4 regions of the Affinirhizobium helianthi genome follow, and region 2 is predicted to be linked to each of the others. Evidence: predicted binding sites of a transcription regulator. Region 2 holds the regulator's gene; each other region holds the start of a gene.

Region 1 (3,349 bases), on a different contig from region 2:
GATGCCCTGAACAAGGGATGGGAACTGCACGGCTCCCCCACCCACACGTTTAACCAGGCAGAGAACAAGCTTTATTGCGGTCAGGCCGTGGTGAAGACCGTGCATGGCAAGGAATATGATCCAAGCATGAAGCTGGGCGAACAGTAAGACTTTCTTCACTGTGGATTCAAAATTCGAAGGGCACAGGCAAGGGAAATTTTGCCTTGCCTCAATTATCGCCTCAACCATTTCGATAAAAAGAAAAAATAAGCACATCCATATGGTGTTGCATCCGCCAACTTGCAATGCCAAAGCAAGACAATCGCGAAGATTTTTTTATCGATTAAAAAAAGCTTGCTTCGTGAACAAACTCAGAACAAGCTAAAAGAATGAATGCAAACCAAAGCGCATTCAGAATACGCAACAACTCTTGATCGCACTCAAGAGTTGTTTGCAACATCAGAAACGTAAAAACATATTGGAGTATAATATGTTTACGAAAATACCTGACTGGCTTCGTATACTAATAGTATTATCCACAATCATCATAAAAGTAGATGAATGGATAAACAAAAAGTAATCCAAAGTGGGCAGCCGGACCACGGCTGCCCATCCATTATGAGATTATGCGGATATCTCATAATAATGTCAACATTGATTATGCGGTGCGAGGGTGTCCTTTAGGCTAAATTTTTGAAAAAAATGTTTCTAGACTGACTGAAAATCAGTGCTTTACTGGAATCGCGAAATCAGCCTGTACGATCTGCCGCCTCGTCCGCGCTTTCCTCGATGCGTTCCATATCGTCATCGCTGAGGCCGAAGTGATGGCCGATCTCATGGATCAGCACATGGGTGATGATGTCACCCAGCGTTTCTTCGTTTTCGGCCCAGTAATCGAGGATCGGGCGGCGGTAGAGGCGGATGCGGTTTGGCAGCTCACCCGTTTCCATGGTGAAGCGCTCGGAAATGCCCCGCCCTTCGAAAAGGCCCAGCAGATCGAACGGCGTTTCCAGCGCCATGTCCTCAAACACCTCGTCATCGGGAAAATCCTCGATCTCGATGATGAGGTTTTTCGTCAATGCGCGAAATTCTTCCGGGAGATTGCCATAGGCCTCGATTGCCAGCGATTCGAACGCACTAATGGTGGGGGCATGGCGATCCCGCCAATCATCGGTCTGGTCAACACGGTCCATGTCTGCTCCTTTTCTGCAACCCCATATAAGGTTTCTCAGAAAAATTTTCGAGAGCGGATTCAATCCTGCATCAGATGAGTCGTTGAAACTGGTTACTGCCCCGGTTGACTCTTTCCCCTGCCTCTGGAATCCATAAGAACATAACATGAACATATGCCCGATTATGCACTGGAGTTTGTCAGCGCCAAACTGAACCTGGCAGACTTTCAGGGAATTGGGAAACGAGCGATGGAGCTGACGTCATGGCGAAACCCGCCTTGGCGCAGGAGACTGTTTTTGCCCTGCGCGAAACGATAGCCCGGCTGGAAGGCAAAACTCTTCCGGCATTGGGTGCCGCCCAGGCGAACGGGACAGAGCGAAACCAACGGGGCGAAAACTTGATCGCGCCGACGGGTATATCGCTTCTGGACGATGCCCTGGAAGGAGGCTTGCCGCGGGATGGGCTGACGGAGTTGCGCAGCCTCGGCCTTCGCCATGCGGGTGCGCTTTCGGGCTTCGCCCTGGCTTTTGCCTGCCTTTACCAGCAGAAGGACCAACGGCCTCTGTTGTGGATTTCAGACCGGATGGCGGCAGGCGATGCGGGCCTGCCCTACCCTCTTGGCCTGAAGCGCTTCGGCCTTTCCATTAACCGGCTGTTGCATGCGGCACCAGCGCGGTTGGAAGATGCCCTTTGGCTTGCGGAAGCTGCTCTCTCGAGCGGTATCTTTGCGGCGACCTTGCTGGAGGTGCGTGGTAATCCGGCAAACTTCGGATTGACGGAAAGCCGAAGGTTGAGCCTGCGCGCCAAGGCCGCTGCGCGGCCCCTTCTCATTTTACGCCACGGAGGCGAAGAGGAAGCATCCAGCGCTCTCTTCCGGTTTCACGTGGAACCTGCGCTCGCCGCAGCCCGCCGCCTGCCGGATGGATCGATGCTTGGCGGTAGCATCGGCCCATCCGCTTTCCGTCTCACCTTGGAGAAGAGCCGCAACCCGGCCCCCCTCTCCCTGACTTTGGAGTGGAACCATCATGACCGCCATTTCTCAATTGCCGAACCGACAGAACAAGCTCTTCCGCAGCAGTCGCCAGCGCATTCTGGCGCTCCACTTTCCACGGCTGTCGACGGATCGGATTCTACGCCGCCGCTGGGGGCTATCCTGGCGTTTGAACGGGCGTCCTGAAGATATTCCCTTCGTTTGCGCCGGAAAGCGCGAAAATGCCATGCGTCTTACGGCTCTGGATGCCCATGCCCAGAGCCTTGGCCTCAAACTTGGCCAGGGGCTGGCGGAGGCACGCGCCATTTGCCCCGTATTGGAGGTGATAGAAGAGGATGCGGCAGCAGATCGCCGTTTCCTGGAGGCCCTGGCGGATTGGTGCGACCGTTACACGCCTCTGGTGGCGGTCGAAGGTGCCAACGGCCTCTTTCTGGATATCACAGGCTGCGCTCATCTGTTTGGTGGCGAAGAGGCCATGCTGAACGAGATCCTGACCCGACTGGAGCAGATCGGAATGGAGGTTAAAGGCGCTATTTCCGGCGCCCCCGGCCTGTCCGCCGCCATTGCACGCTTCGATACCAGCAGGATCATTGCTGAAGACGAGCAGGAGGCAGCTCTTGCGCCGCTTCCCATTGCAGCCCTGCGTATCGATGAAAATACGGTGCAGGCTCTTGCCAAAGTGGGCCTGAAGCAGATTGGCGATCTTCTGGAAGCACCCAGGGCACCGCTTGCCCGCCGTTTTGGCCCGCAGCTTCTGTTGAGGCTGGATCAGGCATTGGGACTGGATGAGGAAGCCATTTCACCGCGCCGTACTGTTGCGCATCTTTCCGCTGAACGCCGTCTGGCCGACCCCATTCAGGCCGAAGAGGACATTCTGGAGCTGGCCGGGCAGGTGGCCCAATCCTTGAAGCCGGGGCTGGAGGCACGCGGCGCCGGTGGGCGCCTGTTCGAACTCGTCCTGTTTCGGGTGGATGGAAAAGTCTTCCGCCTGAAGGCGGGGGCTTCCCGGCCCTTGAGAGATGCCACAAGAATTGCCTGGCTGTTTGCCGAACGGTTGAAGAGCGTTCACGATGAACTGGATGCCGGTTTCGGTTTCGAGATCCTGCGTCTGAATGTGCTGCATCATGAGCCATTCGATCATGCCCAGGGCGATTTCGAGGGCGATGACCAGAAGCATATGTCGCTGGCGGATTTCGTCGATCAGGT
Region 2 (3,349 bases):
GTCAAGAAGGCGGCGGCCTTCGGTGCGCTTCTGATGGTGACAGCCTACTACCTGATTTCCGGTTTCGGGGTGTCTGCGGAACGCGCCTATATCATGATGGTGGTCATGCTGATGGCGGTTCTCGTCGACCGACCTTCGATCAGTCTCCACAACATCGCGCTCGCAGCCATCATTATTCTCGTGCTGCATCCTTCCAGCGTCATGGGCGCAAGTTTCCAGATGTCCTTTGGAGCGACTGCCGCCTTGGTGGCAGGCTACAATCTCTGGTCAAAACGCAAGCAGAATGAAGACGGTTTTCAGATTAAAGGCCCTCAGGCTGCAGTTGTTACATCGGTTGCAGGCTTTGTAGGCGGCACGGTCATGACTTCCTTGATCGGCGGCTTGTCCACGGCGATTTTTTCCATAGCGCACTTCAATCAGCTGAGCGCCTATGGCCTCGTTGCCAATCTGGCAGCCATGCCTTTCATCTCTGTGATTGTCATGCCAGCGGGTCTGCTGGGGATGCTGGCAATGCCATTCGGCCTCGACGCTCTTTTCTTTGCTATCATGGGGTGGGGTCTGGACGTCGTTATCAGTGTCGCAACAGTGGTTGCCTCCTGGGACGGAGGCACGAGCATTGGACGGGCGCCACCTTACTTCCTTGCCATCACGTCCTTCGGTCTGATTCTCTTCATTAGCCTGAGGTCTCCGCTGCGGTGGCTGGGCGCGGTTCTTCTCACTGCTGGATTGATCTTGCTATTTTCTGGTGCGGGAAGAGCCCGCCCGGAGATGGTGGTAGCAGAAGACGGGGAAGCCATCCTCCTACGGCGCGGATCTGTAGCGTCGACCAATCAGGCGCGGTCGTCGGGCTTTCTTTTCGAACGATGGCGCAACGCCTTGCAGATAACCGATACGATACTGCCCGTAAGACGCAGCATTGATCTTGCGGGTGATGACGAGCCGTCCATCAACGCGCTCGCTGATGGTGACGAGGAAACGCCAGTGCTCTCAAACATCCGGAGTGACCGGAAGCGCTTGACGACGGCGCAGATCAAGTCCGTCGAAGCGGCCATGGCAACGGGGCTCAGTGAGATCAAACCAGATCAGTTTTTTTGCCTCACGCGTTTGATCTGCATGACAATAACGGCCGAAGGATCAAGAATCGCTGCAGTGAGCGATAACCGCTTGCTGAGCTTTGCCTGCGACCATGCGGATTTCGTTGTATCGAGCCGGACACGGTTCTCCAGTTGCCGATCAGGCGCGCGGCTGCTGACAGGCACAACACTTCGAACAACCGGCACAATGGAAATTGTGTTTGGTGGCCACTTTGAGCCCGGCAACTGGGCCTATCTACCATCGCTCAATTCAAGTGCCCGAGCATGGGAAATACACCGCACCTATGACTGGCGAGCCCGAAGCTTCGCGATAGACGCGCATGATGACCCCATCCAGCGATGGCTCAATGGTAACGGCGAATAAGACCGACCAGGCGGCCTTGAACCTTCACGCGTTCCGGCGGAAAAATCCGCGTTTCGTAAGCCGGATTGGCGGCCTCGAGAGCGATGGATGCTCCCTTGCGGCGAAAACGCTTGAGCGTTGCCTCTTCATCATCGACAAGAGCGACAACGATATCGCCCGGATTGGCTGTGCTGCCATTGCGGATGATCACCGTATCGCCGTCGAGAATTCCAGCTTCGATCATGGAATCGCCCTTCACCTCAAGCGCATAGTGCTCGCCCGGACCCAGCATTTCGAGAGGTACGCTAATGGCATGGGTGTTGTTCTGAATCGCTGAAATCGGCACACCTGCCGCGATGCGACCCATGACGGGGACGGAGACTGAAGTGCTTTCCTCAGCCGCTACCTTCACCGGCTGTGGTGCAGGGACAGGTTGCGGATTGGGCTTGCCCAACGAACCCTCGATAACGCTTGGCGAGAAGCCGCGCTTGGGTGCCGTACTGGTTCCAAAAGGTTCCGGAAGCTTGATGACTTCGAGTGCACGAGCACGATTTGGAAGGCGTCGGATAAAGCCACGTTCTTCCAGCGCCGTAATGAGGCGATGGATGCCTGATTTCGACGCAAGATCCAGAGCATCCTTCATCTCGTCGAAAGAAGGGGGAACCCCCGATTCCTTCATGCGCGCATGAATGAAGAGAAGTAGTTCCTGCTGTTTGCGTGTTAGCATAATCGGCACCCCGTCCGGAAACAAATCCAGAACGGACACTATATGTTCCAGTTGTGTTCCGCAAGGGGCTCGAAGCGCACTTGTACAAAACGAATAATCGGTTCTAAACCATTTTAACGCAGCGGATGGAGATCGTCGTGTCCAGCAGTCTAGATCATCTCGTTCTGCCAGTTGAAAGCCTTGGTAGATCGAGGGGCATGTTTAGCCGGCTTGGTTTTACGGTTGCGCCTGATGGGCACCACCCTTTCGGAACGTCGAACGCTTGCGTTTTCTTCTGCGACCAGACCTATCTGGAACCACTGGCGATTCGAGACATGGAACGCGCTGGTGAGGCAGCCGGGGCCGGGAATGTCTTTGCAAAGCGGCATTTGGAGGTGGCCATGGACGAGCGATGGCACGCGCCGTCTGCCTTCGTTCTCGCTTCATCCAATGCCGATGCAGATCATGCTCGGTTTGAGAGCCGTGGAATTTCGGCGGGACCAGTTCTGAATTTTTCGCGAGAGGCGCAAGGCGCCGATGGCAGCAAGAGAACCGCGAGCTTCCGGCTGGCCTTTGCGGATCTTGGCTCGAAGGAATTGCTCGGCTTCACGTGTCAGCGAATCAACGCGGCTCTGCCCGGCGGATCGCTCCTGAATCACGAAAACACGGCGCAGGGTATCGCTGAAGTCCTGTTAATTGCCTCTGATTTTGCCAAGGATGCTGACAGGCTGGCATTGGTCCTTGGAGATAAAGGCTGCCAGGGTGAGGCTGAATGGACGTTTCAGTTGCAAAACGGTGCTCTGCGTCTTTTGGCCTTCAGTCATGCCCTGACTGCTTTCGGCGCCTCCTCATCGCGCAGCCAGATGGTCGGGCTGGGCGTGACGATTGCCGTGAAGAGTTTGGCTGCGGCAGAAGCCTGCCTTATTGGCAACGAGATCCCTCATACAAAACTTGGCCGCATGCTTGTGGTTAGTGCGCAGCCAGGAGTTCATCCGATGCTAGCCTTTGTTGAGATTCCGTGACGGTCGAAAACTGCTCGCGCAACGGGAGGTCGGCGCCAGAATGGGTGTGTGGTGAAATCAGAGAGCAGGGACATTCATTGCACATGCAAGAGAGGCAATCCTTGTTTCTCGCTGAACGCCATAGACGGCTCTTGCGGCTTAACGATCTGCTTTTGCGCAGCGACAGCGCAACGCGCACGCTGAG
Region 3 (3,349 bases), on a different contig from region 2:
CCTGGCTGAAAGCTGGCCGATCGTGCGTGAGGCCTGGATGGTCTCCGGCGATAGCGATTTCCTGCTTCGATGCACGGCCGAAAACCTCACCAAGTTTCAGGACTTTGTGATCGAAGTTCTGGCGGCCAATGAGCATGTGGATACGGTCCGAACCATGCTGACAATCCGTCAGGTGAAAAAGCTCGGTCTCGTTGAGATTTGAGGAGAAGGGGATGTTTCCCCTTCAATCGGCTTTTAAAAGTCTGGCGTAAACCTGGCCGATCGCCGTTGCCTCTCGTTCAATAGAGAAGTTTTGGCGGGCGTGGGTGAGGGCGGATGTAGCCGAAGCGCTCAAAAGCCCATCATCCTGGAGATAGGGTTCAGCCGCTTCGACAAACCGATCCACGGAATCGCGACCGACAATTCGGCCTGTCTGACCATCGACGATAAGCTCCGGAAACGCGCCGACATCGGACGCGATGACCGGCACGCCGGTTGCCATGGCTTCCAGCGGGGTGAGGCCGAAGCCCTCCCAGCGTTGCGGCGCGATGAAAAGATCAAGCGCACGATACCATTCTGGAATGTTCGTATGTTCGCCGACAAACAGGATGCGCTCGGAAAGACCGGCGGCCTTTACCTTGGCCTTCAATTCCTCTTCGAAAGCGGCATGTTTTGCCGTAGCCCGGCCTGCAATCACGGCCTTCCAAAGCGGATGGGCGGGCAGGAGCCGCAGCATCGTATCGACAAAAATATCAGTACCTTTTTGATGGCGCACGCGGCCAAAGCAGCCAATATAGTTGAAGGCGGGATCAAGCCCCACTTTCTGTTTCGCTTCCTGCCTGTTCAAGGGTGGAGAAAAACGCTCAAGGTCAATCCCGTGCAGAATGACCGTGCTCTCGCGCTCAAGATAGCTTGCGGTTTTTGCAGAGACGGCAATCACGTGATCCATTCGGGAGATCAGCCACTTCGTCCAACCCGTGTGCTGCCGTTGCGAGGCGGATGTGAACAGAAGTTTCAGCGGCATGCGCAGCACGTCGCGAAGAATGATGCCGGGCAACATCTCAATGTTGCGTCGAGCATGCCAGACCCGATGGCTTTGGCCCTCCGGCGCTTTCCACAGCTGAGGCACATCAAGCCATCCCATGAAGGGCAGGGATGCAGGGAGCCCAGGCCCGAGGGTTGTAACCCTCTGGCCCAGGCGGTTTTGAACAGGGACAAGCTGAATGACGGTAGAGGTCACGCCGGAAAGGCGACGCTTGAAATGCGGCGCGATTACCGAGACCTGAGAGAGACGCGAAGGCACAGTGACCCCTCAACCAATCGTGGTTAGCCCCAGGTGATGGACAGGATTTCGTAGGCCTTCGAGCCGCCAGGTGCGTTGACTTCAATCGAGTCACCAGCTTCCTTGCCAATCAGGGCGCGGGCGATGGGGGAGGAAATGGAGATCTTTCCACCCTTCACATCGGCTTCCTGATCGCCAACGATCTGGTACACCTTTTCTTCTTCGGTATCTTCATCCACCAGTTTGACGGTGGCGCCGAACTTGATTTTCGAGCCCGACATTTTCGACAGGTCGATCACTTCTGCACGTGCCGTGAGATCTTCCAGCTCGGTAATGCGGCCCTCATTGTGGCTCTGCGCTTCCTTGGCAGCATGGTACTCGGCATTTTCCGAAAGGTCGCCATGGGCGCGCGCTTCCGCAATGGCCTCGATGATGCGGGGACGTTCCTCCTGCTGACGCCAGCGCAGTTCCTCCTGCAATTGGGCGAAACCGGATTGCGTCATCGGTACCTTTTCAACCATTTTTCCTTTTCCTCAGTATCATGCCTGCTTGCTGCGGACACAAAAAGAAACAGGTCCCGGAGCGAAACTCCGGAACCATGTGAAAATTCTCGCTTCGGCGATCATAGCAGAGTCGTCGAGCGGATTTCCAGAAAATTCGAGATAGGGCTTCGGGCGGTTTTGCACAGCGTAGCGATAAAAGCTTTCTCTTATTTCCGCCGTTCTTGACAATCAGGCTGAGAACATATAGTGAACAATGCAATGAAAAAGTCGATGAAAGAACGTCTGGCCATTCTCTCAGATGCTGCAAAATATGATGCATCCTGCGCATCGAGCGGCACAACGAGGCGGGATTCGACGTCGAGCGGAGGGCTCGGTTCCACGGAAGGTTCTGGCATCTGCCATGCTTACGCGCCGGATGGCCGCTGCATTTCGCTGCTGAAAATACTGCTGACGAATTTCTGCATTTACGACTGCGCCTATTGCATCAACCGTTCCTCCTCCAATGTGGAGAGGGCACGGTTTACGCCGGAGGAGGTGATTTGGCTGACAATGGAGTTCTACCGCCGGAACTACATTGAAGGTCTTTTCCTCTCCTCCGGCATCATTCGCTCATCCGATCACACCATGGAGGAGATGGTGAAAATTGCGCGTGATTTGCGCACGGTTCACGGGTTTCGCGGTTACATTCATTTGAAAACCATCCCGGAAGCTTCGCCAGCGTTGATCGAGCAGGCAGGTCTTTATGCTGATCGTCTGTCTATCAATATTGAGCTTCCGACTGATTTGGGTATCAGCCAGTTCGCGCCTGAAAAGCGGCCCGACGGCATTCGCCGCGCTATGGGCGATCTGCGACTGAAAATTGAAGATGCCTCCGAACCCACCCTGAAGACAAAACGCAGAAAACGCTTCGTGCCAGCGGGTCAGAGCACGCAGATGATTGTGGGTGCTGATGGTGCCAATGACGCGACTATTCTTGGCACGAGTGCGCGTCTTTACGGCAGCTATGGTTTGAAGCGCGTCTATTATTCGGCCTTTAGCCCCATTCCGGATTCGTCTTCAAAACTGCCTCTAATCAAGCCGCCACTGATCCGCGAGCATCGTCTTTATCAGGCGGATTGGCTCTATCGATTTTATGGATTCGATATCGGGGAAATCACCTCTGTGGCGTCTGACGGTAATCTCGATCTTGAGCTTGATCCGAAGCTTGCCTGGGCGCTGGCGAACCGAGACGGTTTTCCCGTCAATATCAACCGGGCTTCCAAGGAGATGTTGTTGCGGGTGCCGGGACTGGGTACGAAAACGGTTAAATCCATCCTGTCATCGCGTCGTTTCCGCCGTCTGCGATTGGAAGATTTAGGACGGCTTGGCGTTTCTCTCCGCAAGGTCCAGCCATTTATCGAAGCCGAAGGCTGGACGCCGAAACGCATACTGGAGCGTTCTGATCTGCGGCAAATGTTTTCTCCGCAACCTGAACAATTGACACTTTTCTGATGCTGACGATCAAGCTTCAGGGGCGCGGCGAATTGGAAGAGTGGCGCAGTGCGGCCCGCTCGCTTCTTATGGCCGACATTGCCCCCTCGGAGAT
Region 4 (3,349 bases), on a different contig from region 2:
GCATTTCTTTCATCCGATCACTGGCAAGCGCCTCGCAGAAACGCAGATGCAGCCGGATTCGCGGACTGAGATGCGCAATCACGCAGAAGCATGAGCTTTGCCTTTTAGACAAAGCAAACCAGCCGTTGCCATTGCCCGCCGGTCGTCCTACATCTGGCGGGCAATTTCTTGAGGGGCAGTCATGGCCAAAATCCGCAAAGTCGCGTTCCAGATGGACCACGTGTCCGGCATCAACATCACCGGCGATTCCACCTTCGCCATGGCGCTGGAAGCGCAGTCCCGCGGCTATGAGCTATTCCATTACACACCAGATCGGCTGACCATGCGGGACGGCAAGATTTTCGCCGCGGTAGAGCCGATGCAGCTTCGCGACGAGAAGGGCAATCACTTCACGCTTGGCGAACGCGAGCGGGTGGATCTCTCTGCCATGGATGTAATCCATCTGCGCCAGGACCCGCCCTTCGACATGGCCTATATCACCTCCACGCATCTCTTGGAGCGCCTGCATCCCAAGACGCTGGTGGTGAACGATCCGGCCTGGGTGCGTAACTCGCCGGAGAAGATCTTCGTCACGGAATTCGCGGATCTGATGCCGCCGACGCTGATTACGCGCGATGTGGGCGAGATTGCCCGCTTCCGCGATGAGCTGGGCGATATCATCCTGAAGCCGCTCTACGGCAATGGCGGCGCTGGCGTGTTCCATTCGGCCCGCGATGATCGCAACTTCTCCTCGCTGCTGGAGATGTTTGCCCAGATGTATCGCGAGCCGTTTATTGCGCAGGCCTATCTTCCGGCTGTGCGCAAGGGTGACAAGCGTATTCTTCTGGTGGATGGAAAACCTGTTGGCGCCATCAACCGGGTTCCGGCAGAGCATGACGCCCGCTCCAACATGCATGTGGGTGGCCGCGCAGAGGCGACCGAACTGACGACACGCGAAAAGGAAATCTGCGACCGTATCGGCCCGGCGCTTCGCGAGCGCGGTTTCCTCTTTGTCGGGATTGATGTGATCGGCGACTACATGACGGAGATCAACGTGACGTCACCGACCGGCATTCGCGAGGTGAAGAAGTTCGGCGGTGCCGATGCTGCAGCGCTGCTGTGGGATGCCATTGAAGCAAAACGATCTGCCACTCTTTGATGGGTTGGAAATTTAGCTTCAACTTTAACAGGAATTTTGTTCTGCAATTGTTCTTGTTTTCAGCGAGAGGTTGTGCTTGATTGCGGCCGTGTTGCGCGGCACCTGATTCCCGCGCCGGTGAGGCGGGAGAGCCATGGTCGCGCGTGTCAGTACGGTTGCATTTCAGGGTATCGAAGGCGTCCCTGTTGATGTGCAGGTCATGGTGGGGCCGGGCAAGCTCGCCATGCAGATCGTTGGCCTGCCGGACAAGGCTGTGGCCGAAAGCCGCGAGCGCGTGCAGGCCGCCCTGCATGCCTCTGGTCTTGCCTTGCCGCCCAAGCGCATCACTGTCAATCTCGCCCCCGCCGATCTGCCGAAAGAAGGCTCGCATTTCGATCTGCCGATTGCCCTTGGACTGATGGCTGCCATTGGCGCCATTCCGGCGGATGCTCTGTCTCGCTTCGTGGTGATTGGCGAGCTTAATCTGGATGGCACGCTGGCGCCGGTGGCCGGCGCATTGCCTGCGGCGATCGGTGCCAATGCGCTGGATAAGGGCCTTATATGCCCGGCAGATAGCGGGGCGGAGGCGGCTTGGGCTGGATCGGAAATCGAAATTCTCGCACCGCGCAGTCTGATCGCGCTTGCCAATCATTTTCGCGGTACGCAGCTTCTGTCGCGGCCCGCGCCTGCCATTCGCGCCAACCCGACCGATCTTCCAGACCTCGCCGATATCAAGGGGCAGGAGAGTGCGAAGCGTGCATTGGAAGTGGCAGCGGCAGGCGGGCATAACCTGCTCATGGTGGGGCCTCCCGGCTCGGGAAAGTCCATGCTGGCAGCGCGGCTTCCCTCCATTCTTCCGCCCTTATCGGCACCGGAATTGCTGGAAGTCTCGATGATTCATTCCATCGCGGGCCAGCTTTCCGGTGGCAAACTTTCCGACCGCAGACCATTTCGCACGCCGCATCACTCCGCCACCATGGCAGCCCTCGTTGGCGGCGGTATGCGGGCAAAGCCGGGCGAGGCTTCGCTGGCGCATCACGGCATTCTCTTTCTCGATGAGTTTCCGGAATTTTCGCCGCAGGTTCTGGACGCATTGCGCCAGCCCCTTGAAACTGGAGAATGTGTGATTGCCCGCGCCAATCACCGGGTCTCTTATCCCGCCAATATCCAGCTCGTTGCCGCCATGAACCCGTGTCGCTGCGGCATGGCGGGCGAACCGGGTCACACTTGTGCCAAGGGGCCCCGTTGCATGACGGATTATCAGGCCCGTATCTCCGGCCCGCTTCTGGACCGTATCGACATCCGCATCGATGTTCCGGCTGTGTCGGCGGCAGATCTCATTCGCCCAAGACCGGCGGAAAGCAGCGCGGACGTAGCGGCACGAGTAGGCCGTGCAAGAGACCGGCAGCGCGCCCGCTTTCAGGCGGCGGGCCTGCCCTATATCAGCACCAATGCCCGCTGCTCGACCTCGCTCATCGAGCGCTTCGCGGAGCCCGATGCTTCCGGTCTGCAATTGCTACGCGATGCCGCCGAGAAGCTGAAGTTCTCCGCCCGCGGCTACCATCGTGTTCTGAAGGTGGCCCGCACCCTCGCCGATTTGAGTGATGAAGATAAGGTCGGCCGCATTCATCTGGCCGAAGCCATTTCCTACCGTATCGCGGGTGAGCGGCTGACAGCGGCGGCTTGAATCTTGGCCTTTCAGAATGTTGAATTTCCGGAATAAGGCGCATTCATGCCACGCCGACACATTACCCATCAGGATCATGAATGGCATGCTGCCTTTTATCGGTTGATGGAGGATGTGTTTGGTCTCTCCGGCTTTCGCGGTTGGGGCGCGCTCGGTGGATGGTCAGAAGATTACATCGTGCATGGCTGGGAGGAGAGTGGACGTTTGGTCGCCAGCCTCGGCGAAACAAGAATGACCCTTTTCGGACCTGACGGTGCTGCTTTTACTGCCGTCCAGTTCGGCGCGGTGGCCACTACCAAGGAGGCTCGTGGCAGAGGTTTGGCGCGGCTTCTGATCGAGGACGCCTTGGACGTGGCCGACAGATCAAAACGACCTGTGCTTTTGTTTGCCAATCCTTCCGTACTCGATTTCTATCCGAAATTCGGCTTCAGGCGATTGCCTTGTCATCGTTTGTGGCTTGATCAGCGCAATGAAAGCGTGAGCCGGACCTTGCCGGGCAGAATTCTTGATCCACACTCAGCGGATGATCGGGATTCCGTGAGGAA

Evidence for each region. The regulator LexA, encoded in region 2, represses DNA repair genes until DNA is damaged. The targets are predictions, from matches to a motif close to TGTTCNNNNTGTGTTCNG.
Region 1: a site for LexA is predicted at 1,307-1,324, ahead of ACFSE1_RS17030 (ImuA family protein). Genes of this name have one in related genera too.
Region 3: a site for LexA is predicted at 2,000-2,017, ahead of ACFSE1_RS16440 (putative DNA modification/repair radical SAM protein). Genes of this name have one in related genera too.
Region 4: a site for LexA is predicted at 1,176-1,193, ahead of ACFSE1_RS04465 (YifB family Mg chelatase-like AAA ATPase). Genes of this name have one in related genera too.

The regions. Positions count from the first base shown of each region.
Region 1 covers NZ_JBHUEQ010000032.1:63,567-66,915, forward strand. Annotated here, with positions in the region: gene ACFSE1_RS17020 (DUF1737 domain-containing protein) at 1-147, shown strand, start outside; gene ACFSE1_RS17025 (metallopeptidase family protein) at 729-1,172, opposite strand; gene ACFSE1_RS17030 (ImuA family protein) at 1,415-2,329, shown strand; gene ACFSE1_RS17035 (Y-family DNA polymerase) at 2,370-3,349, shown strand, end outside.
Region 2 covers NZ_JBHUEQ010000003.1:527,182-530,530, reverse strand. Annotated here, with positions in the region: gene ACFSE1_RS03105 (ComEC/Rec2 family competence protein) at 1-1,458, shown strand, start outside; gene lexA (transcriptional repressor LexA) at 1,439-2,164, opposite strand; gene ACFSE1_RS03095 (VOC family protein) at 2,302-3,165, shown strand.
Region 3 covers NZ_JBHUEQ010000027.1:145,008-148,356, reverse strand. Annotated here, with positions in the region: gene ACFSE1_RS16455 (Lrp/AsnC family transcriptional regulator) at 1-202, shown strand, start outside; gene ACFSE1_RS16450 (glycosyltransferase family 4 protein) at 224-1,282, opposite strand; gene greA (transcription elongation factor GreA) at 1,306-1,782, opposite strand; gene ACFSE1_RS16440 (putative DNA modification/repair radical SAM protein) at 2,023-3,255, shown strand; gene ACFSE1_RS16435 (UdgX family uracil-DNA binding protein) at 3,255-3,349, shown strand, end outside.
Region 4 covers NZ_JBHUEQ010000004.1:226,184-229,532, forward strand. Annotated here, with positions in the region: gene ACFSE1_RS04455 (sn-glycerol-3-phosphate import ATP-binding protein UgpC) at 1-94, shown strand, start outside; gene gshB (glutathione synthase) at 182-1,138, shown strand; gene ACFSE1_RS04465 (YifB family Mg chelatase-like AAA ATPase) at 1,272-2,804, shown strand; gene ACFSE1_RS04470 (GNAT family N-acetyltransferase) at 2,910-3,349, shown strand, end outside.